DNA from 4 places in the Alteromonas sp. V450 genome. Region 1 is predicted to be linked to each of the others. Evidence: predicted binding sites of a transcription regulator. Region 1 holds the regulator's gene; each other region holds the start of a gene.
What was found. Region 1 encodes FliA, which starts transcription of late flagellar genes. Its sites were predicted from a motif close to CTAAAGNTNNNNNNNNNNNNGCCGATA; they were not measured.
Positions count from the first base shown of each region.

Region 1 (5,708 bases):
TGGTATCAGCTGTGCGTATTTCACTGAAGCGGCTTATCGTGCAAGAAATTACACAAGGCGCGAAAGAAATACCTGTCATAACCTTGGCGCCAGAGTTGGAACAGATGTTGCACCAGTCTCTTCAAGCAGGTGGTGAAGATGGTGCTGGTATAGAACCTGGGTTGGCTGACAAGCTGCAAAAATCGTTACAGCAAGCAAGTCAACAACAAGAGTTAGAGGGTGAACCATCGGTTCTTCTCACGTCGGGCATGCTACGACCAGTACTATCGCGCTTCTTAAAATATTCGGTTGTTGGGCTTCATGTGCTGTCTTATCAAGAAGTGCCTGACGACAAACAAATAAAAATAGTCAGTTCGGTTGGTCAATAATCTGACGAAAGGGTAATCGGAGAGTTTGCAATGAAAATAAGACGTTTCTTTGGCAAAGATATGCGTGAAGCTTTAAGCCAAGTTAAAGCAGAACTTGGTAGCGATGCGGTCATTATGTCAAATCGCAAAGTAGCAGACGGCATAGAGTTGGTTGCGGCGTACGATAAAGAGCCAGAAGCTAAACTCTCTGTACCTAAAAAGGCAGTGCAAAACTTGGGACAAAAGTCGGTGCCGAGTTTGAGCGAAATTATTGGTGATGATGGTCCAGATAGCTTAAAAGCATTGCTTGAAAAGCAGCACAGCAGCGCGCCGTCATCTACCAGCCAACCATCTAATGGTAACGCTAAGCAAGCGAATGATATTGCTGCTCACCTTGATTTCTCCGATGCATTTTTAGAGGAAATGGAAAGTCACAAAGAACGTGGTGCAGACCACACTAATGCTACATTCCCTGAGCACCAAGCGTCGAGCATTGTAGAAGCTCCAGAGCAGCAGTCAGCTGAGCTCACGCAGATTAAAGAAGAGTTGGCATCGTTGAGAAACGTGCTTCAGTACCAGGTTGCGGACTTGATGGAAGCAAAGAATAAGCGTCAAAAGCCCGTGCATCAGTATTTAATCGCACGCTTAACAGATATGGGCTTAAGCCAGGCACTAGCAACTCAATTGATTAACTATACACCAGCACATTACAATGAGAGAGACGCGTGGGTATATCTTCTTAACCTATTGGCTAATCGCATAAATGTGACGGGCAACGATATACTTAGTGCACAAGGTGCAGTAGCGTTAGTTGGGCCGACTGGAACAGGAAAAACAACAACAGTAGCCAAGCTCGCAGCGCGTTATGCACAAAAATATGGCGCAGAGTCGGTGGCGATGATCACTATCGATACGTACAGAATTGCGGCGTTTGAACAGCTTGCAACATACGGAAAAATAATCGGTTGTACTGTTAAAAAAGCGCAGACCAGTGAAGAACTTGCAGATTTATTATTCCAACTTCGCCATAAGCGTCTAATATTGATTGACACGGCTGGTTTTAGTCAACGAGATAGCCGATTAATTAAACAAATAAAACAATTTGACAATGGTCAAATGCCAAATGTGAAAAAATATTTAGTTGCTCAGGCCAATACGCAATATCCTGCTTTACAGAGAATCATTCAAGCGTATGATGACGTTGAACTAAGTGGTTGTATTTTCACAAAGTTAGATGAGTGCTACTCTTTAGGAGAGGTACTAAGTGCGGCGGTTGAATACCAACTTCCGGTCAGTTATGTCACCGATGGTCAAAAAGTACCTGAAGATATAAAGATTGCCGAAGCGAAATCTCTCGTTTCTGCTGCAGCAAAGCTTTATAAAAAGTACAGTTTGAATCATACTAACGTTAACAGCGCAATTAAAACAGCATAGGCAGTATGGTTGACGATCAAGCGAGTAGCTTAAGAAAAATGAAGCAATCACGGTTAATCAAAGTTATCGCCGTCACTGGAGGAAAAGGTGGCGTCGGTAAAACAAATATTACGCTAAATACCGCAATCGCTATGGCGAAGCAAGGTAAGCGCGTAATGGTACTTGATGCAGACTTGGGTCTTGCAAATGTCGACGTCATGCTTGGTTTACGTGTAGAGAAAAATCTCTCACACGTTTTATCGGGCGAATGTACTCTCGACGAGGTTTTGGTGACAGGGCCGCACGGCATCAAAATTGCCCCTGCAACGTCCGGCACGCAATCCATGGCTGAACTATCTCCAACGCAGCATGCGGGGCTTATTAGAGCATTCAGTGAGCTGCGTTCGCAAATTGACGTCCTTATCGTTGATACTGCGGCAGGTATTTCAGACATGGTGCTAAGCTTCTCTAAAGCATCGCAGGACATAATGGTTGTTGTGTGTGACGAACCGACATCCCTTACTGATGCTTACGCACTGATTAAAATTTTGAATCGAGAGCACGGTGTGTTTCGTTTCAAAGTCGTTGCTAATATGGTTCGCGATATAAGAGAAGGGCAAGAGCTGTTTAGTAAGTTAAGCAAAGTGACGGGGCGTTTTCTCGATGTTGCGCTAGAATTAGTTGCAACAGTGCCATTTGATGAAAATATTCGCAAGGCCGTTAGGAAACAAACGGCCATTGTTGACGCTTATCCCGGGTCTCCTGCTGCAGTCGCTATCACACAGTTGGCGACAAAAGCGCTTACTTGGCCAATTCCGGCCCAGCCCGGTGGGCACTTAGAATTTTTCATCGAGCAGTTAGTAGCAGATAAAGCAGTGGGAAATCAGCGTTGAATAGCAAAGCAGCCGCTTATCAACAACAGAATGACAAGTCGCAATTAGTCGAACGGCATGCACCGTTGGTTAAGCGAATTGCCCATCATTTAATGGCTCGTCTACCTGCAAGCGTGCTTGTGGATGACTTAATTCAGTCAGGAATGATTGGTCTTCTGGAAGCCGCAAGAAATTTTGACGGCTCGAAAGGTGCTAGTTTTGAAACCTTTGCCGGAATAAGAATTCGCGGCGCAATGCTTGATGAAATCCGCAAAGGTGATTGGACACCTCGGTCGGTCCATCGAAATGGCCGAGCGATAACTGAAGCCATCTCACAAGTCGAGAGTGAAACAGGGCGAGATGCCAGAGATTCTGATATTGCTGCTAAACTCAATGTAAGTTTGCAGGATTATCACCAAATGCTAAACGAAGTGAATGCTGGTAAGTTAGTCGGCATTGAGGATTTAGGTGTTTCCGAGGACGTTATTTCCACTGAACGAAACAAAGGAAGTGACGCGCCGCTTGAAGACCTTATGCAGGGGGCTTTTCAGAAAGCGTTGGCCCATGCAATAACGACTCTGCCAGAGCGAGAGGCAATAGTGCTCTCTCTTTACTACGATGAAGAGCTTAACCTGAGAGAAATAGGTGAAGTTCTCGATGTGAGTGAGTCGAGAGTTAGTCAAATTCATAGTCAGGCCATGTTAAAACTTAAATCACGAATGAAGTCGTGGCAAGCTGACGAAGAATAGATATTAATAACAATTAACCCCTCATTGGAGGCTATTTTGGATAAGAGCATGAAGATTCTCGTGGTTGACGATTTTTCAACTATGAGACGTATCATCAAAAACCTATTAAAAGATCTGGGTTTCTCCAACATCCAGGAAGCAGATGATGGCAGCACTGCGCTGCCTATGTTGCAACAAGGTGATTTTGATTTTGTTGTTACAGACTGGAACATGCCAGGAATGCAAGGTATCGATTTATTAAGAGCGATTCGCGCTGACGATAAGTTGAAGCACCTTCCCGTTTTAATGGTAACGGCTGAAGCTAAAAAAGAGCAAATCGTTGCGGCTGCTCAAGCAGGTGTTAACGGATATGTGGTGAAGCCTTTTACTGCCGCAACACTGAAAGAAAAGTTAGATAAAATTTTCGAACGTTTAGGTTGATCCAGACGCTCACCAGAGAAACGAGGTTTACTGGATGACTACGAATGTAAACGTTCCAATTTCCTTGGAAGAAGCAAAACAGCTCGTTGCCTATCTCGAAGAGGGCGACAACGCTTCTGCCAATGCGCTTCTTGAAGCCGCTTCAATGAAAGAAAACGTGGAGTTATTTGCTGAGGTAGGCAAGCTTACTCGTCAACTTCATGACGCGCTTAATAACTTCCAAATTGACGACCGTATTAAGAATCTAGCGAATGATGATATTCCAGATGCGCAGTCTCGTCTTACATATGTAATTGAAGAAACTGAAAAAGCTGCTAATACTACTATGGACGCTGTTGAAGCAAGCATGCCGATAGCTGAAACGCTTTCGACTCGGATTGAAAAAGTGATGCCTGAGTGGAAAAAGCTCATGAATCGTCAAATCGAGCTCGGCGAGTTTAAGGCTTTGTGTGCTGACTTAGACGAATTGTTGGAAGACGGATCTGTACAGTCGGCTAAACTTACACAGTTGCTCACAGAAGTATTAATGGCGCAAGGTTATCAGGATTTAACGGGGCAAGTAATTCGCCGCGTAATTGACTTGGTAAAAGAAGTCGAAGACAGCTTGGTAAATATGCTGACTATGTTTGGTGAGCGCGAGAGTTCAGATCAAGCTAAACCATCTAGCGTTAAGGCCGATAAGATTGATGGTGTTGAGGCAGAAGGCCCAATCATTGATGCGGATGAACGAGATGATGTTGTATCTGGCCAAGATGATGTTGATGACCTTTTGTCTAGCTTAGGTTTTTAGGGGAGCGGGCGCATGTCGTTTGATGTTGACGAGGATATATTACAGGACTTTCTGGTTGAGGCCGGAGAGATACTTGAACAATTACAAGAACAGCTCGTTGATCTTGAAAACAATCCTGAAGATGCGGATTTGCTTAACGCAATATTCCGTGGCTACCACACTGTAAAAGGTGGTGCAGGTTTTCTCTCACTGACAGAGCTAGTAGAAATCTGTCACGGGGCTGAGAACGTTTTCGACGTTATGAGGAATGGACAAAGAACACTCACACCTGAGTTGATGGACATTATCTTGCAAGCGACAGATGTCGTCGTTGAAATGTTTGAACGTGTTAAGGCTCGCGAACCTCTTGAGCCGGCTGATGCGCATCTCGTTGATATTCTTCATAAACTTAGCCGCCCTGAATCCCCCGATGAACATATTTTTGACGGTCAACAGAGCGAGGAACCCGAACCAACACCGGTTGAGGAAGAGTTAACCCTTGAAGAAGACGTATCAACGCCTGCGCCCTCTGAAGAGGCCAGCGGTGGTATTGACGAAATAACAGAAGACGAATTCGAAGCGTTATTAGATGAACTGCACGGTTCAGGTGCGCCTGGTCAGAAAGCTGAAGCGCCGGAGGCAACAAATGCAACGGTTGCGCCGCCTTCAACCAATGCATCAAGTGACAGTGATGATATCACCGATGAAGAGTTTGAAGCGCTACTAGACGACCTTCACGGAAAAGGTAAGTTCAGCAGCAATGAAGTGAGCTCATCTGAGTCGACGCCAGCACCTGCAACCACGCCGTCTAATACGGGTGACAGTGAAGAAATCACCGACGATGAATTTGAGGCGTTGCTAGACCAGCTTCATGGCTCCGGTAAAGGACCATCCAAGCAAACACCTACAGCGTCAACCGCGTCTGAACCGCCTGTCGATAAAGCAGCGACTGAGGCTGTTCAAAAAGCTAAGCAAGCAGCACCTAAAGCACCGCCATCTTCAGGAAATACCGCTGCGGCTAAAAGCAGTGGAGCCACAGCTAGTGCACCATCAAAACCAGGCTCTACCTCATCAGGGGCCGCTAAACCAGCAGCCAAAAAAGATGAAAAGAAAGCTGCACCAGCAGCACCACAAGCAG
Region 1 is NZ_MODU01000004.1:81,199-86,906, forward strand. Features, by position in the region: gene flhA (flagellar biosynthesis protein FlhA) at 1-368, shown strand, start outside; gene flhF (flagellar biosynthesis protein FlhF) at 399-1,781, shown strand; gene BK026_RS00385 (MinD/ParA family protein) at 1,787-2,653, shown strand; gene BK026_RS00390 (RNA polymerase sigma factor FliA) at 2,650-3,381, shown strand; gene cheY (chemotaxis response regulator CheY) at 3,418-3,801, shown strand; gene BK026_RS00400 (protein phosphatase CheZ) at 3,836-4,591, shown strand; gene BK026_RS00405 (chemotaxis protein CheA) at 4,604-5,708, shown strand, end outside.

Region 2 (5,708 bases), 3.9 Mb from region 1:
CCCGCTTGCGCCTGCTCGACCCAGCCCGCTTCCATAGCTACGACGCATTTTTAGATGAAGAATCGAAATACAGCCAACTGGCCGATGCGGTAGCACCATTACTTTCAGACGCCGAGCCTAACGACAAACAGCGCGGCAAACTCGCTGAATTCGCGCCTGACGTTATGGAACATGCGGGTGATTTAAGCTCGCCGGAAAATCGCCACGCGCTGCTGCATCAACTTATTGATTGTCACGGTACAGGTCGTATGTTGTTTAGAAACCGCCGCGCCAATATTGAAGGCTTTCCGGAGCGTAAATTAAGCGCGTACGAATTAGCTTTGCCTGAGGTTTATTCAGATGCCGTGAGCGGCGGCGACCTAACCTATTCACTGTATCCTGAACGTATGGCAAGCGTGGTTAACAGCTGGACCAAGCATGACCCGCGCGTTGAATGGCTGCTTGATTTCATGCAAAGCGTTAAGCCAGAAAAGATTCTGCTTATTTGCGCAAGCGCCCGTACAGCGCAAGAGTTAGGTGAGGTTATTCGCACGCAAACCGGTATTCGCCATAGTGTATTCCACGAAGGCATGAGCATTGTTGAGCGCGACAAGGCGGCCCATTATTTTGCTGATGAGGAAGACGGCGCACAAATTCTACTGTGTAGCGAAATAGGCAGCGAAGGCCGTAACTTCCAGTTCGCTCACCACTTAGTATTGTTCGACTTGCCTATTACGCCAGACCTGCTTGAACAACGTATTGGTCGTCTTGACCGTATTGGCCAAACCCAGACCGTACAAATTCACGTGCCGTATTTAGCGAAAACCGCGCAGCACGTATTACTAGATTGGTATCACGAAGGGCTTAATGCCTTCGAAAAAACCTGTCCGACTGGCTCTGGCGTGTTCGACGACGTTAAGCCTTTGCTTATTGGTGCGTGCTTGCACCCTGACGATATGAGCGCCCGTGACGAGCTAGTGAACATGAGTGTTACGCTTAATAGCCAGCTCGTAGCGCAGCTAGAAGCCGGTCGCGATCGGCTTCTAGAGCTTAATGCTTCGGGAGAGGGCCGTGTAGAACAACTGCTTGAAGACATCATTACCCTTGATAGCGAACAAGATTTGTCGCGCTTTATGGGGCGCGTATTCGATGCTATTGGTGTTCAGCAGGATGAAAAAGGCAATGACTGCTTTATTCTTATGCCAACCGAGTCGATGGTGAGCCAGCTTCCAGGTCTTGACCCAGAAGGTATGACGGTTACTTACAAGCGCCGTGTTGCCACCACGCTGGAAAACGTACAGTTTTTAAGTTGGGATCATCCGCTCGTGCATACCGCCATAGACGTAGTACTCACCGATGTACACGGAAAAAGCAGCATGGGCTTCATTGCCGAGCCGTCTTTGCCAAAAGGCGCTTATTGGGTTGAAGCGCTGTTTGTGCTGCAGGCACAAGCCCCTAAAGCGCTTCAGTTAGGCCGTTTTTTACCTCAAACACCGGTGCGAGTGTGTTTAGATGCGCAAGGGAATCCGTCTGAATTAAGCTTCGACGTTAAGCGTAAAATTGGACGTAAGATCTCGGCTCAGCTTTTAAAAGCCTTGCAACAGCCGCTTGAGCTTGCCATTGAAAAGGCGCGTAAGCTGGCCCATCAACAAGCGAACCAAAAACAACACGATGCACTTAACAGTATGCACAGCACGCTTAACGAAGAAATACAGCGCTTACGCGATCTTCAAAAGCGTAACCCAGCAGTACGTGACAGCGAAATTGAGTTTATCGAAACGCAAATGAACGCCCTTGATAAAGTTATTCAGGATGCAGACGTTCAGCTGGACGCCATTCGTATTGTTGTAAATAACCCATAACCTTAATAGGTTAAACATTCAAAAGCGACGGTGAAGTAACGAGTACATAATGGCGAACCCAAGTTTTGTTTATAACCCACCAATGACACCTTATCTTGATATTTTGTATCAAGATGAGGACATGGTGGTTGCGCATAAACCTAGCGGGCTATTGAGCGTTCCGGGCAAAGCACTAGAACACCGCGACTCGCTGATCAGCCGGGTGAACCGTGTTTATCCCACCGCCACAGTAGTACATCGCTTAGACATGGCGACTTCAGGTATTTTGGTGCTGGCGCTCAATAAAGATAGCCATCGCCATATCTCGAAACAGTTTGAGCTTCGGCAAACTAAAAAACGTTACTTCGCCCGAGTTCATGGGCATGTAGAACAAGACAGCGGAGAAGTTAACCTCCCCCTTATTTGCGACTGGCCAAACAGGCCAAAGCAAATGGTTGACTTCGAGCGGGGTAAAAAAGCTGTAACGCACTTTAACGTCATTGAGCGTACGTTAGATGAAAAAGGATTGCCCTACTCTTTAGTTGCTCTTTATCCTATTACCGGTCGTTCTCACCAACTGCGCGTGCATATGCTTGCTCTAGGTCACCCTATTTTAGGGGATAGACTCTATGCCCATGAAGAGGCGCTATCCATGGCAGCCCGCTTACAGCTTCATGCTGAGAGCTTAAGCTTCACTCACCCTACACATAACACTGTTTTAAATTTTCAGACCTCTATCCCATTTAGTCGACACAGCCCAACTGCGTTATAAATTATTCTTGTATGACGCTAGACAATAAATAGCGGCTTAAGCAATTTTTAACTCGGCCGATAAGTAAAAAAGAGAAGGGTTCTTAGTGAAGTAGTTTGATTTAACTCAGGTGAAAAGTCTTACATGTTGCCAAGATTATTTGTAACGCTGTTATATTTTACATGTTTGTTGTGTACACCAGCGGCGCAATGCGACTTTTACACTGATATCAGGCATGCATTCCCTCCAGATGAAGTTAAAACACTCATGGTAGGAGAATCATCAAACCCAATTATAGAGATTGCATCTCAAACCCCTCTTTCATTGGGGACTGCCGTCATTTTTTCAGAGCCGTTTCCGTCAAGCATTACTATTTCTCAAGCCAATATTATGGCAAACCAACTGGCTCAAAAAGGTTGGAATGTGATCATCAGCCCATTTGACTTTCCGGTGGCTGTTACACTTTCTAAAGATGCAGATCTGGTAACTCAGGATCAAAATACAGGTAATGAAAATGCGTTACCGGTACACCCACAGAGCGATGTTTCAACCCAAGCATATAACTTTGATTCAGTAACCATGGCACTTACGTCGCACATAACTTCGTTGAACAATTATCTGCAAGACAGACAGGGTTATCGCCTGGTTATTGTGCAAGGTATGCTCGCTGGGGCCTATATGAATGCGGTAAATGTTCAGGAAGCTCTTCAACCTGACAGCTTAGTCGCTATTTCTCCGTTTTGGCCACAGAGAGAAAACAATAACTTAGTTATAAAATTAATATCACAATCTGATTATCCGGTTTTGGATATTGCCTTAGGAGGTTTCAATGACTGGGCTGGCAGCACCGACTACAAACGACAAAACCGGTCAAAAGTTGAACTAAAGTTACACTACAGACAGGTTAAACTTCCAGGTAAAACGTTAACCTTTAGTATAAAGCAGAAAAACAAAAACTTTTCAAATCAAATGCTTACAAACAGTATCCTCGGCTGGACACGTCATTTAGGCTGGTAATTCGTCAACATCAGCATTACGCTAAATACATAAACAAAACAACGGTATGGATATATCAGTTGTAAAAGTAGCCTTTGAGAATACGCAGTCACACGGTTATGAACTATAATACGTTTAGTGAACACAAAATGGTTGTTTGATTTGTGAATGTTCAAGAATTTGTAGACAGTAAAGCAAAGCAACTTTGCTTTTACCTGAGAGCATTCTGGCAAAATGAGCTCCCAATTGACGAACTCGAACTCTTTTTTTGGGACTGTATGGAAGAGTGGGGGCAAATTGATTACACCCTCACCCAACCCTACACACAAAAAGAGCGCGTATTCTGGCACCTGCTGCACCAAGTTCATTACTGGGGTGAAGAGAAGCTTAAACACGACCAGTATCTCGTAGATGAACTCACCAATTGTACCAAATACCTTGAAGGCGCCGGACACTGCCCTCTGGACTGTGTGGGTATTCGCCCTTAATTATATTGCTATTCTACAGCTTTAATGGCTCAATATTGCTTTTACAGCAGTCATGGGGCTGGTCTTTTTGTTTTCTGTATTACAATCCTTCAACGACAAACGCTTTGCCAGTATTTTCTTATTTGGCATTTCAAGCGGCTTCCCCTGGATAATGATAAGCTCTGTGTTATCAGCTTGGCTGAAAGATGAAGGGCTGTCTCGTTCTGCTATTGGTCTGTTCGGCATTATTTTCGCTACTTACAGCTTTAATTTTTTGTGGTCTCCCCTCGTCGACAAACTCAAGCCTCCTTTTTTGGGTCTGCGCAAAGGTTGGATATTTTCAATGCAACTTTGCCTAGCGGCGTTATGCATTGTTATGTCTCAATTAACAGCAAGTGATCACTTATTTACCGTAGCCCTTGTTGGGTTATTGATTGCAATAGCATCGGCTACGCAAGATATTGCAATCGACGGATTCAGAATCGACTGCATTGCTGTAAATGATAGTGACGGTATGTCAGCTGCGTCGTCAGTTGCAACCGCAGGCTGGTGGACGGGCTATGGTGGTCTAGGCGCTATACCATTCTTTTTGGCCGATCTCACGTCTTGGTCTTGGCCTGATATATATTTGTTATTAGGTGGCATAATGCTGCTTCTCGCGTTTTCAACGCTTTTTGCTACTGAGCCCGATATAGATAGGGAGGCGCTACTCAGTGAAATATCAACAGAAACAAGCAATAGCAGTCGCAGTGCCCTCCTACACTGGTTTCACACTACTATCGTCGCACCGTTTTCTGAGTTTTTTAATCGAAATGGCGTTAAATTAGCCGTCTCGTTTTTACTATTTATTTTTCTCTTTAAAATAGGCGAAGCATTTCTTGGAAGGATGAGTATTGTTTTTTACAAAGAAGTGGGGTTCTCAAACAGCGACATTGCAACCTATTCCAAATTGCTTAACTGGTGGGTAACCATTTTGTTTTCGCTTTTAGGTGGTGTCGTCAACATTCGCTATGGCATTTATCGTGGGTTAATGGTTGCTGGAATTGCGATGGCCGCCTCTAACTTACTTTTCGCAGCGATTGCGCAAACAGGACCATCTACAGCACTTTTAGCATTTACCGTAATAGTTGACGGATTTACCGGCGCATGGAGCACGGTTGCTATGGTTGCCTTTATTTCGTTGCTCTGCAATCGCGCATTCAGCGCCACGCAATATGCGCTTATGGCATCGCTCAGCGTAGCCGGGAGAACACTAGTGGCATCAAGCAGCGGGTTCGTGGTCGACGCTATGCAGGGAAACTGGAGCTTGTTTTTCATTCTCACCGCTTTAATGGTGATACCCAGTTTACTTTTTTTGTATTCAATACGACATCATATTAAAACCGTCGAAACCGCCGCGACAAAATCGCACTGAACCTTGCAAGCTCGGAGCAAACATCTACATTTAAAAGGTGAGTAAATGTACAGCTAAGGAAGCACTTTGCAAGACCAACGTCAGCCGAAAGATAAGGTAATCACTAAACAGCCCCTGGTAATTTCCCCTTCGACTTGGTTTCAGGCTGGATTTGTATCCATAGGTATACTCGCCTGCGTGTGTTTATTTTTTACGTCGCATCAGCTTTCTCAGTTCACGGATAAAATAAACGACGGAGATAGAGCTTCCTCAGCCCTTCT
Region 2 is NZ_MODU01000004.1:3,936,477-3,942,184, reverse strand. Features, by position in the region: gene rapA (RNA polymerase-associated protein RapA) at 1-1,841, shown strand, start outside; gene rluA (bifunctional tRNA pseudouridine(32) synthase/23S rRNA pseudouridine(746) synthase RluA) at 1,891-2,592, shown strand; gene BK026_RS17440 (DUF3530 family protein) at 2,716-3,588, shown strand; gene BK026_RS17435 (hypothetical protein) at 3,732-4,055, shown strand; gene BK026_RS17430 (MFS transporter) at 4,108-5,448, shown strand; gene BK026_RS17425 (response regulator) at 5,515-5,708, shown strand, end outside.
Region 2: the regulator FliA is predicted to act here: its motif matches at 2,628-2,654, upstream of BK026_RS17440 (DUF3530 family protein).

Region 3 (5,708 bases), 1.7 Mb from region 1:
ATCTAAAGTACTGTGAAGGTGGTTTTCTAGAACGGACAATAAGCACGGTTCAATTAGTTATCTCTAAGCCGCACTATTTAGACGATTTGTGTAAAAGGTAAAGAACGTACATTGCCATCAAAAAAAGCCTATTTACTAGGCTTTTTTTAATTTACTTGAACAGTCAAATCACTGGTCTACAACAGAAATTGGGTTCGAAATCATTGGTTTACCCTGGTTAATATTGATTTCCACTCTTCGATTCTTGGCTCGGTCTTGAGGCGAAGTTGCATTTTCAACAACAGGGCTTGTATCTGCTTTTCCTACTACAGACATTCGACTTTCATCAAAGCCAGGTGCTGTTCTCATCGCTTCAGCTACGGCAACTGCACGTTGTGCAGACAAGTCCCAATTTGAACGATAAAGTTCGTTAGCAATATGCTGACCGTCACTGTGCCCTGAAATTTCAATTTCTCCGGGTACGTCGGCGAGGATCCCGCCAATCTTCCTTAATACAGGCTGGAATTGCGGTTGTAAAAACGCAGAACCCGCGGAGAAAGAGCCATTCTCTCGAATACGAATGGTTAGCTGCTGTCCAAGTGATTCCATCTCGATAGAGCCGTCTAAAATTTGCTTCTGCAACTGCTGTGCGACCTTCTTCATAAGCTCTGCGGTTTGAGATTCATCAGAGCTTTGTTGAGCGGACGAAGACGAATCTGTTGCCGTTTGTTGCGCTTGCCCCCCTCGTTGTTCACCCCGTTGCTTTTGCCGCCCCCCGGCTGAATCTTCGTCACCGGCTTGAAACTCTAGCATTTGCTGCGTCATATCTATCGTTTGCTGCTGAATAGACTCAATTGGCGTGGGATCGGGTTTACCCGGACGAAACTCCATAGCAATAACGCTCGTACCTTTTGGAATGTCTTTAACTTCTATCTTATTTTGCACACCAAAGGCGAACTTCATCGAGCCTGCTATCTGTTTAAACTTAAGTACATCCATTTCGGAGAACGAAAGTAACAGCACGAAAAAACACATTAAAAGCGACATAAGATCCGCGAATGTTCCCATCCAAGCTGGAAGTCCTTCGGGGGGACACTTGGGGCATTCTTCTTCAGCCATTACTCTTCCTCTGCGCTTCCGCGTTTGCTAGCCGCAAGGTAATTTTTTAGTACACCCTCAATCACTCTCGGGTTCTGACCATCTGCAATACCTACTATTCCGTCTAGCACCAAGCTTTGATTGAGTTTTTCTTCGCCCGCTCGAACTGCAAGTTTAAAAGCAATAGGTAAACAAATAACGTTAGCGAAAAATGCACCATAAAGTGTTGTTAAAAGTGCAACAGCCATCGCCGGCCCAATGGCCTTTGGATCATCCATGTTAGAAAGCATTGCAACAAGACCAATCAGCGTACCTATCATTCCCATTGCTGGTGCAATGTCGCCCATTCCTTTAAAGAACGAGGCACCAAAATCATGACGCTCAGTGGTCATTGAAATATCTTTCGCGAGGGTTTCTCTAACAACTTCAATGTCATGGCCATCAACAAGCATGTCGACACCTTTTTGCATGAACTCATTAGAAATTTCTGCTTCCTCGAGTGCTAAAAACCCACCTTTACGCGCTGCATCCGCCATCTCAACTATTTTTTCAATCAGCTCTTCTGGAGATTCAATTTTAAACATGAACGCTTTGCCGGCGATTTTACCTGCGCCGAAAAATTGCCCCAACGTAAACTGAGAAAGAACAACGAATAACGTTCCTCCAAATACAATAAGTATTGATTGCACGTCGATGAACATGCTCAAGCTGCCGCCCAAAATCATAGCCATGACTATGAATCCAATGGCGCCCAACATACCTATGACGGTTGCTAAATCCACTCACTCTTCCCCATTATTGCGCAGTCGGTGCTGATAACTTACAAGTAGTCTATCGGCCAACGATAGAAATTCTAAAACGACATAATTGAAAAATATCACATTTATTTGGTTTTTATGAAGTGTGTCAATCACTACATCGCTTGGTTTGAATGCTTTATTCATTTTTGACCGTTCGTTTCTATGACCTTTCTACTCGTCACTTTTGGTCTTTTTTTAGTAATGTAGCCAATTTATTCGAATATAGCACAATTTCTCCTTATAAAGCCCTCCCACCTGAACGAAAAAAGCGCTATACCAATGCGATATGAGCGATATACGGACAAACCATTTGACCCTTGTGCGGCCCTCGGTTAATGTGCGCGATATGTAAATTTTGGCCACTGAATTGAGTGTTTTATGACGACAGAAAAAGTATCCGCGTCTTTTGAAGAAACGTTATCAGAACTGGAAGCAATCGTTAACGAAATGGAAAACGGCGATCTGCCGTTAAATAAAGCGCTCGAAAAATTTGAACGAGGTATAGCTCTTTCTCGTCAAGGGCAGCAGTCACTTGAAAACGCTGAACAAAAAGTGAAAATATTGCTCAGCGAACAAGGCGAAGAAACCCTTCACCCCCTTCCTGAAAGTGAACAGCCATAATTCGTTCATTTTAAACCTACAGGCGACCTATGAATTTTTCTGTTTTGCATCAGCAAGTCAAACAACAAACTGATGCATCTCTTCTTACATTAATTGACGAATTACCCAATTATGCGCCGCGACTGAAAGACGCGATGCGTCACGCCCTTCTTGCTGGCGGTAAACGTATGCGTCCTCTCTTGGTTCAGGTTGTGGGTAACACCTTAGACGTGCCAAAAAAAGACCAGATGGCTATTAGTATGGCTATTGAATGCGTGCATGCCTATTCTTTAGTACACGACGATTTACCAGCAATGGACGACGACGACTTGCGCCGCGGCATGCCAACTTGCCATATCGCCTTTGATGAGGCGACGGCTATTTTAGCTGGTGACGCCCTTCAAGCGCTTGCGTTCACCGTATTGGCTGATGCACCGCTCAGTACTTACGCTGAGACGAAGCGTGGCCAGTTGCTGTCTGTGTTGGCAAAAAGTGCTGGCTACGCAGGTATGTGCGGTGGTCAAGCTATTGATTTAGCCAGTACTGGAAAAACCATTTCACTAGAAGAACTTAAACAACTCCACAGACTTAAAACCGGGGCCTTGTTGAAAGCTTGTGTCGAAATGATTGCTATTGTAAGTGAAGGCTTGCTACCCCAAACTAAAACTGACTTGATGGCCTACGCCACAGATATTGGGCTGGCTTTTCAAGTTCAAGACGATATCTTAGACGTTGAGGGCAGTAGCGAACAATTAGGAAAACCCGCAGGGTCGGACGAAGCACTAGGGAAAAATACCTTTCCCGCTAAACTTGGTATAACAGGCGCTAAACAAGAATTAGAAATGCTTCACGATAATGCACTTCAAGCATTGGCACGTTTACCCTACAATACCGATAGTTTAATTGCGTTTAGCGAGCTTTTGGTAAAACGCGACCACTAGCCACGCGCCATGTTGAAAAAGATAATAAGTACATGAGTTTAGATCTCCAACATTACCCAACGCTTGCGCTTGCGCAAACGCCTGAAAAGTTGAGGCAACTGCCGCAAGAGAAATTGCGCGAGCTTGCCGATGAATTACGCGAGTACCTACTCAACAGCGTAAGTCAAACCAGCGGCCATTTTGCCTCTGGTTTAGGCACGGTGGAATTAACCGTGGCATTGCACTATGTCTACAATACACCTTTCGACCGCTTACTTTGGGACGTAGGTCATCAGGCCTATCCCCATAAAATTCTTACTGGCCGAGCAGAGCGCATGAGCACTATTCGCCAAAAGAATGGCCTACACCCTTTCCCGTGGCCACCCGAGAGTGACTATGACACCTTCGCCGTTGGCCACTCTTCTACATCAATAAGTGCCGCGCTAGGCATGGCCGTAGCGGCGGAAAAAGAGGGCAAGAACCGCAAGGTAGTGGCTGTGATTGGCGATGGCGCTATGACCGCAGGTATGGCCTTTGAAGCCCTTAATCACGCCGGCGATATCAAAAAAGATATGGTGGTCGTGCTTAACGACAACGAAATGTCTATTTCTGAAAACGTAGGCGCATTAAATAGCCACCTTGCTCGCTTACTTACAGGTAACTTTTTCAACTCTATACGCGACGGCGGCAAGAAACTGCTAAGCAATGTGCCGCCAATTAAAGAGTTTGCTAGCCGTGCAGAAGAGCACATAAAAGGCATGGTTGTTCCAGGTACCATATTTGAAGAATTAGGCTTTAACTACATTGGTCCTATTGATGGACACGACGTTAACGGAGTGGTTGATACCCTTCGCAACATGCGCAAATTTGACGGCCCGCAGTTGCTGCACGTAGTTACTAAGAAAGGTAAAGGCTATGCGGTAGCTGAAGAAGACCCAATCAAATTCCATGCGGTGCCTAAATTCAACCCGGCAGATAACGCTTTGCCCAAGTCTAAGCCTTCAGCCCCTACCTATTCAGCAATCTTTGGGAAATGGCTGTGTGATATGGCCGCGCAAGACCCTAAGCTGATGGCAGTGACGCCAGCCATGCGTGAAGGGTCAGGTATGGTTGAGTTTTCTCAACGCTTTCCTGAACAGTATTTCGATGTTGCTATTGCCGAGCAGCATGCAGTCACGTTTGGCGCAGGGCTTGCCAAAGACGGGATGAATGCGGTTGTTGCTATTTATTCGTCATTCCTGCAGCGTGCCTACGACCAGCTAATTCATGATGTGGCAATTCAAGACCTACCCGTCTTATTTGCCATTGACAGAGCCGGCATTGTTGGCGCAGACGGCCCTACTCACCAAGGGGCTTTTGATATCGCTTTTCTTCGCTGTATTCCAAATATGGTAGTTATGGCGCCTTCGGATGAAAATGAATGCCGCCAAATGCTCTACACGGGCCACAAGCTTAACAAGCCTGCTGCCGTTCGCTATCCTCGCGGTGGTGGCATGGGCATTACCCCCGATGAAGCCATGGTAGAGCTTGAGATTGGCAAATCTCGCACGGTTCGTAAATCGTCAAAAGATAAGTCAGAACGCATCGCCATTCTAAACTTTGGCTGCTTACTGCCTTATGCCCTTGAAGCTGCTGAGGCGATTGACGCTACCGTCATCGACATGCGTTTTATCAAGCCATTAGACGGCGATGCGGTCTTGAAGGCAGCCAGTGAACACAGCGCGCTTATCACCCTAGAAGACGGCTGTATTATGGGTGGCGCTGGCAGTGCAGTACTTGAGCATTTACAGCAAAATGGTGCTCTAAAAGCAGTGAAAATGTTGGGTCTGCCCGATAGCTTTATTCTACAGGGCACACAGCAAGAAATGTACAAAGAACACGGTTTGGATGCTGAAGGCATTATTGCAGCGGCTAGAAGTTTAAGCACCAACTAATTGAGCTTTAAAGCTACCACTAAGACATTAAAAAGCCCGCTATTTAGCGGGCTTTTTAATGTCTAGTTTGCTCACCGTCAACTTGCTTGACGTAAGTCTGGCAAAATGGCGGCAGGTATTCGTAATGAATTAAAACAAAGCTAATGCTGCAGGCCAAAACGCCATCAGCAGATGTAAGCAACCGCACGCCATCGCGCCCGCAATCAGATCGTCAAGCATAATGCCAGTACCACCGTGCAAACGCTTGTCGATAATACCAATTGGCCAAGGCTTTAAAATATCGAAAAGCCTAAATAGTACAAAGCCTAAAAGTAATGATGACGCTGAAATAGGCACAAACAGAAAGGTAACGAACATACCCGCTATTTCATCCCACA
Region 3 is NZ_MODU01000004.1:1,749,427-1,755,134, forward strand. Features, by position in the region: gene BK026_RS07635 (cyclopropane-fatty-acyl-phospholipid synthase family protein) at 1-101, shown strand, start outside; gene BK026_RS07640 (flagellar motor protein MotB) at 169-1,098, opposite strand; gene pomA (flagellar motor protein PomA) at 1,098-1,859, opposite strand; gene xseB (exodeoxyribonuclease VII small subunit) at 2,256-2,498, shown strand; gene BK026_RS07655 (farnesyl diphosphate synthase) at 2,528-3,418, shown strand; gene dxs (1-deoxy-D-xylulose-5-phosphate synthase) at 3,451-5,331, shown strand; gene BK026_RS07665 (phosphatidylglycerophosphatase A) at 5,461-5,708, opposite strand, start outside.
Region 3: the regulator FliA is predicted to act here: its motif matches at 1,910-1,936, upstream of pomA (flagellar motor protein PomA).

Region 4 (5,708 bases), 2.5 Mb from region 1:
CTTCGCCGAGAAATTGGGGAGAAAGTAAAAGCGCAACTCCGCTTTGTTCAATTAGGCGCAACGCAAAAAATCTCTTAATAGAATCGTCGGCTTTAAAGACTTGAGGCGCAAATTGCGCGCGCGATTAAATACTCGCCCTATATTATGCAGCCCCATAGGCCTTTGTGTCTCCAAAGGCCTGGTTAACTTATACCAAAACTAGGCTTTACGTGTAAGTAGTACACCTGCTTCAATGTGATGAGTAAACGGGAATTGATCGAATAGCGCCGATTGAGCAACGTTGTGAGTTTCACTTAAAAGCTCAAGGTTTTGAGCTAAGGTTTCAGGATTACACGAGATATACACGATATTATCGTAATCCTGAATCATTCTTAGCGAGTCTTCATCCAACCCAGCTCTTGGTGGGTCTACCAATACAGTCGTGAAATTATATGCACTTAGATCAATGCCTTCTAAGCGACTAAACGTGCGCTCACCCTTCATAGCTTGAGTAAATTCCTCAGCAGCCAATCTAACGATTTTTACGTTGTTAAGTTTATTCTGCTCGATATTAAACTGCGCAGCTTGCACGGAAGGCTTCGCTATTTCGGTACCCACTACATTATCGAAGTGAAGCGCTAGCGGCAAAGAGAAGTTACCTGCACCGCAATACATCTCCAGTAAATCGCCAGAGAGCGGCTTTACGCAATCTAGTGCCCATTCAATCATGCTACAGTTCACTTCGGCATTGGGCTGAGTGAAGCTATTTTCTATATGCTTAAATATGAACTCTTTGCCATTAACGGGTAAGCGCTCAATTACAAAATCGTTGTCGATAATAAGCTTTTGTTTTCTCGCTCGGCCGATGATGTTTACTTTTGGAAAGTGAGTCTCGAGTTTTGTCTTTAATTCTTGTGCGGCCTCTTGCCACTTTTCATCTAGTTGACGATGGTATAAAAGGCTGATGACAAGTTCGCCAGATAGTGCAGAAAGGTAATCGATTTGAAAAAGCTTCTTTCTAAGCGGCTCATTTGGTCTTACTTCTCCAAGCAGTAAAGCCATAGCATCGTTTATTGTTTTACAAGCAGGAGGGAATCTATCTACGCGATACTTTTCTTTCGTTTCCTGGTTGAACATGATGTGAAATAAATCATCGCCCTCATGCCATACTCTAAATTCTGCGCGCATACGGTAGTGCGTTGGTTGCGATGGAAATACGGACAAGCTAGGCGCATTGAACGGAGAAAGTAACGCAGTAAGGCGTTCTACTTTTTCGTCCAACTGGGCTTGATAGCGTTGTTGTTCGGTCGCGGTCATAAAAATCTCCATCGTAGAATAAGGTCGCGAATTGTAGCCCCTTAAAAAATAACTGCAACAAGCGCTAGCTACTTATGCACTACTATCACTATGGAAGCATTATTAAAGAATTTATAGTAAAAAAGCTGTATTAAAATTAAACAATACTGATTCTTTGCCGATAATAAGAAAGAGGATAGTGAGGATCAAATTATGAACGTGGGTCAAATTAAGGCTTTCATGGGCGATCAAAAGGTTGATCAAAAAGCAGATCAAAAGGCATCTGTCCACCCGAATGAAGCATTGAAAAAGCAATTGCAGCAAGATGGATTGCAGCAAGCTGCTGAGTTTTCCAAACAACAAGCGGCATCAGTATCTGTTTCAAGCAGCCAAACTAGCATCGGCGTACGTGTGGTAAGTAGTAGTCTTAACCAAGCACTAGAAATAGGTGGCCAAAAGCCGCAAGAAACGAAAGATAAAGATATTGAAAAGAAGTCAAGCAGCTTGTTCGACTTTGAAAAAGTCGCCAGAAACGTACTTAAATTCGTAGGTGGCGTTATTAGAGGGGCTGCAAACGGTGGTGCCAGCGAAGAAAAGCTAAATGGTTTATTTAGCCAAGCGAGAGAAGGTGTAAGTCGCGGTTTTGCAATGGCTGAAAAAGATCTTGCAGGTTTCATGAATGAAGAGATTGAACAAGGAATGGTAAAAAGCCGCGATCTCATTGATACGGGAATAAATGATCTAGAAACCGATATATTTGGTCGCCAGCAACCTAATGGAGTCACACTTTCATCATTAAATGCTGTTGCTGCATCGGATGAGAGAAGCGGTAGTTTACTGATCCGAACCAAAGATGGTGATGAGGTGACCTTTAGTTTTGAGAGTTTTAGATCGTTCCAAGCGTCGCAACAACTTAACTTCCAGACTCAGGCATCTCAGGAGCAATCAGGCGGTAGTAATGAGCAAGGTGAAAACAATTTTTCAGCGTCATACCAACAACAAACTTCACTTCAGTTCTACGAGCGAAGCGGTATTAGTTTTTCTTTAAAAGGCGAACTTGATGAGGATGAGTTAGAGTCGATAGCTGATTTGGTTGGTCAAGTACAGGATCTCGCTGACACTTTCTATAACGGTGATATCGACAAAGCGTTTGAAGAAGCATTAAGTTTAGGCTTTGACGACAAAGAGCTGGTTGGCTACGCGTTACAGTTAAACAGAACAACGCAGACCGAAGTGCTAAAGACATATGAGAACATTCAGCATTATAACGAAGACAAAAGTGATAATGCTCAGTATGGAAATGTAGTCAGCCCTGTTGCGCAATATCTTGAAAAGATGATGGATACCTTTGCTAATGCTGAGAGTAAACTATCTAGTAACGAAGATTACAATACGCTAATAGGTGGTTTGATCAGTGAGATGAAAGATGTACAGGTGCCAGATCTTGTATCTGCTATAAATAGGTTTCACGCTTTTAATCAAACGTTACTTAATGGACTTCCTCAACCTGATGTGAAAAGTGAGTAACTAACTATCGATTAATATAAAAGCCCGGTAGCGATAGCTAACCGGGCTTTTTTATAGCCTATAAACCCCGGTCACAAAATCATGCGTGTTCGACTTTGTCCTTTGCAGGACGAACTTTTAGTGTACGTTCTTGGAAGATTGAATCGTTAGTTTTGTCGATAACACTGTTTAAATCGTTAGTTACAACTTCGATAAAACCGTATCCTTTTCTTTTTCCCGTTTTACGATCCTTCATTAAGCGAACCGACTGTACTTCAATAAAGCTACTGAAGTATTCCTTTACTGCGTTCTCGTTTGCTCTGTAAGGCAAATTACCCACATATAACGTTTCTACTGATCCGTCATTAGAATGTGCTCTGGCATCTGAGGAAGATGGACTTTGAATAAGAGACGCTAGCATAGGAGTAACGATACCGCTTATCAGCAGAGCAGCTGAGACGGTCAGTGGGACATGGACGTTTAAACTAGCATAAGAAAATAACAAGTAACCTGCAATTGCAAAAATAGCGCTAATAACAGCGCATTGAATAAAGCCTACTTTCATATACCTACCTTTCTATTGTTTATTATGGTGTTGGAGGCTGCTCATAGTTTACTCATTTGTAACAAATTGAACAATAAAATGTGAAAAAACTAGTCTAAAGATGGATTGAGTAGCTTGAAATGATGTAGAAATGAGCGGTTAACACCAAAAGTGGCTTAAAAAGCAAAAAAAACCAATTTAAGTGTTGATCTTTCACAAGAGGTATCTATAATGCGCTCCACGTTCTGAGGGGGCTTCGAGAGAAACAAAGCCAACTTAGTAACAAGTGCGAAACCAAGTTTTAAATCAAATAAAAAGTTTAAAAACATGGTTGACATCGAAAATAAACGATGTAAGTCAGCAGTTCGATCCTGCTTAGCTCCACCATCTACTTGAATCTGAGCTTGAACAACGTTTAAGTACAGTAAACTGAAGGCTTGTAGCTCAGCTGGTTAGAGCGCACCCCTGATAAGGGTGAGGTCGGCAGTTCAAGTCTGCCCAAGCCTACCATTCACCTGCACTTGCTTCGCAAGTGGTCGTGAAAAAGCCGCTTAACCGGAAGGGGACCTTCCTGACGGTTTTTCTACTCGCTAAAGTTGGCGGTAGTCAAAGGCTAGAGTGGAAACTTATTTTCGCCGACCGGTGACCGGCGCAGGGATAGTGTGGGGCTTCCTCATGTGAGAGTATGACACTGCCAGGTCCCATTAAGAAGAACCCGCCTTACGGCGGGTTTTTTGCGTTTGGAAAACAGAAATAATGGGGTTATGCTTCGGTTTGTAGGGCTTGCTTCTTCAGTGTTTCTATCATGTATTCGCGCATTTTAAACTTCTGAAGCTTCCCTGTTACTGTCATGGGGTACTCTTTCACTACGCTGATGTATTTGGGTACTTTAAAGTAGGCTAGTTTGGATTTCAGGTAGTCGCGTATCTGGTCTTCGTCTATATGTCGATTTTCCTTTGCCTTAATCCATAGGCAGACTTGCTCGCCATATTTGTTGTCAGGAATACCAAAGACAGCGGCGTCTGACACATCCTCATGTTGATACAAGACTTCTTCAATTTCTCGTGGATAAATGTTCTCGCCGCCGCGAATAATCATGTCCTTTATTCTACCAACTATTGTGACGTAGCCTTCTTCATCCATTTCTCCGAGATCGCCAGAATGGAGCCAACCTTCATTGTCTATGGTGGCTTTCGTCTTAACCTCATCACCCCAATAACCTTTCATTACACAGTAGCCTCTCGCGCAGATTTCGCCAGGTTCTCCAATAGGTACAGTATTACCTTGGGGATCTATGATCTTCACCTCTGTATGGGGCATAGCGCGTCCTACTGTTTTGACCTGCTTTTCAAATGGCGAGTCAATGTCAGTAATATGATTGATAGGGCTACACTCTGTCTGACCATAACCTATGACGACTTCTGTCATATGAAATTCACTATGAACCTTTCGCATGAGTTCCTCTGGACAGGTGCTACCCGCCATAACGCCGGTTCTTAGTGTCGATAGATCAAAGCTCTTAAAGTTGGGAAGTTCCAACTCGGCAATAAACATGGTGGGTACGCCATGTAATCCCGTACACTTTTCTTCTTCTACTGTACGGAGTGTTGTCTCAGGGTCGAATGACTCCCCGGGGAATACGGCGCATGCCCCCGATGCTAAGCAAACTAAGTTTCCTAATACCATTCCAAAGCAATGGTAAAGCGGTACGGGAATACAAAGTTTGTCTTCGTGTGTGAACCTCATTGCTTGTGACACTAACAAACCGTTATTTAGAATGTTTCGGTGCGTTAACGTTGCGCCTTTCGGGTTTCCCGTCGTGCCAGAGGTAAACTGAATATTGATGTTATGATCCGCGCTAAGGTTCGATTCAACGGCCTCCAACTGAGATTTAAGCGCTTGTGTTGGTTCTATCTGCAATGCAGAAAAAGCCTGTAATCCTTCTACAGGCTTATCGCCAATAGTGTATACATATTTAAGTGAAGGCAGCTTAGCAAGCGTTAGGGGATGCCTGGGTGTTTCCTTATCTTGGCTGTCTATTTCTGGCGCAAGCTCTTTCAACATGGCGACGTAATTTGACTGCTTGAATGACTGTGCCATGACTAAGTATTTTACGGCAACGTTATTAATGGCAAACGCTAATTCATCAGGACGATAAGCGGGGTTCAGGCATACCATGATCGCCCCAATCCGCGCAGTGGCCATCTGTACGATTGACCATTCGATATTGTTTGGAGACCATATACCTACTCGGTCTCCGGGTACTACACCGTTTGCAATTAAGCCGCAAGCAACACGTTCTACTTCATACCAATACTGCTGATAGGTCCAGCTAACGTCTTGATGTTTTACAATAATCGCAGGGTTATCGCCATAATTGTCG
Region 4 is NZ_MODU01000004.1:2,571,585-2,577,292, reverse strand. Features, by position in the region: gene fabR (HTH-type transcriptional repressor FabR) at 1-78, shown strand, start outside; gene trmA (tRNA (uridine(54)-C5)-methyltransferase TrmA) at 199-1,296, opposite strand; gene BK026_RS11205 (DUF5610 domain-containing protein) at 1,489-2,802, shown strand; gene BK026_RS11200 (RNA-binding protein) at 2,882-3,346, opposite strand; tRNA gene BK026_RS11195 (tRNA-Ile) at 3,759-3,835, shown strand; gene BK026_RS11190 (AMP-binding protein) at 4,088-5,708, opposite strand, start outside.
Region 4: the regulator FliA is predicted to act here: its motif matches at 1,433-1,459, upstream of BK026_RS11205 (DUF5610 domain-containing protein).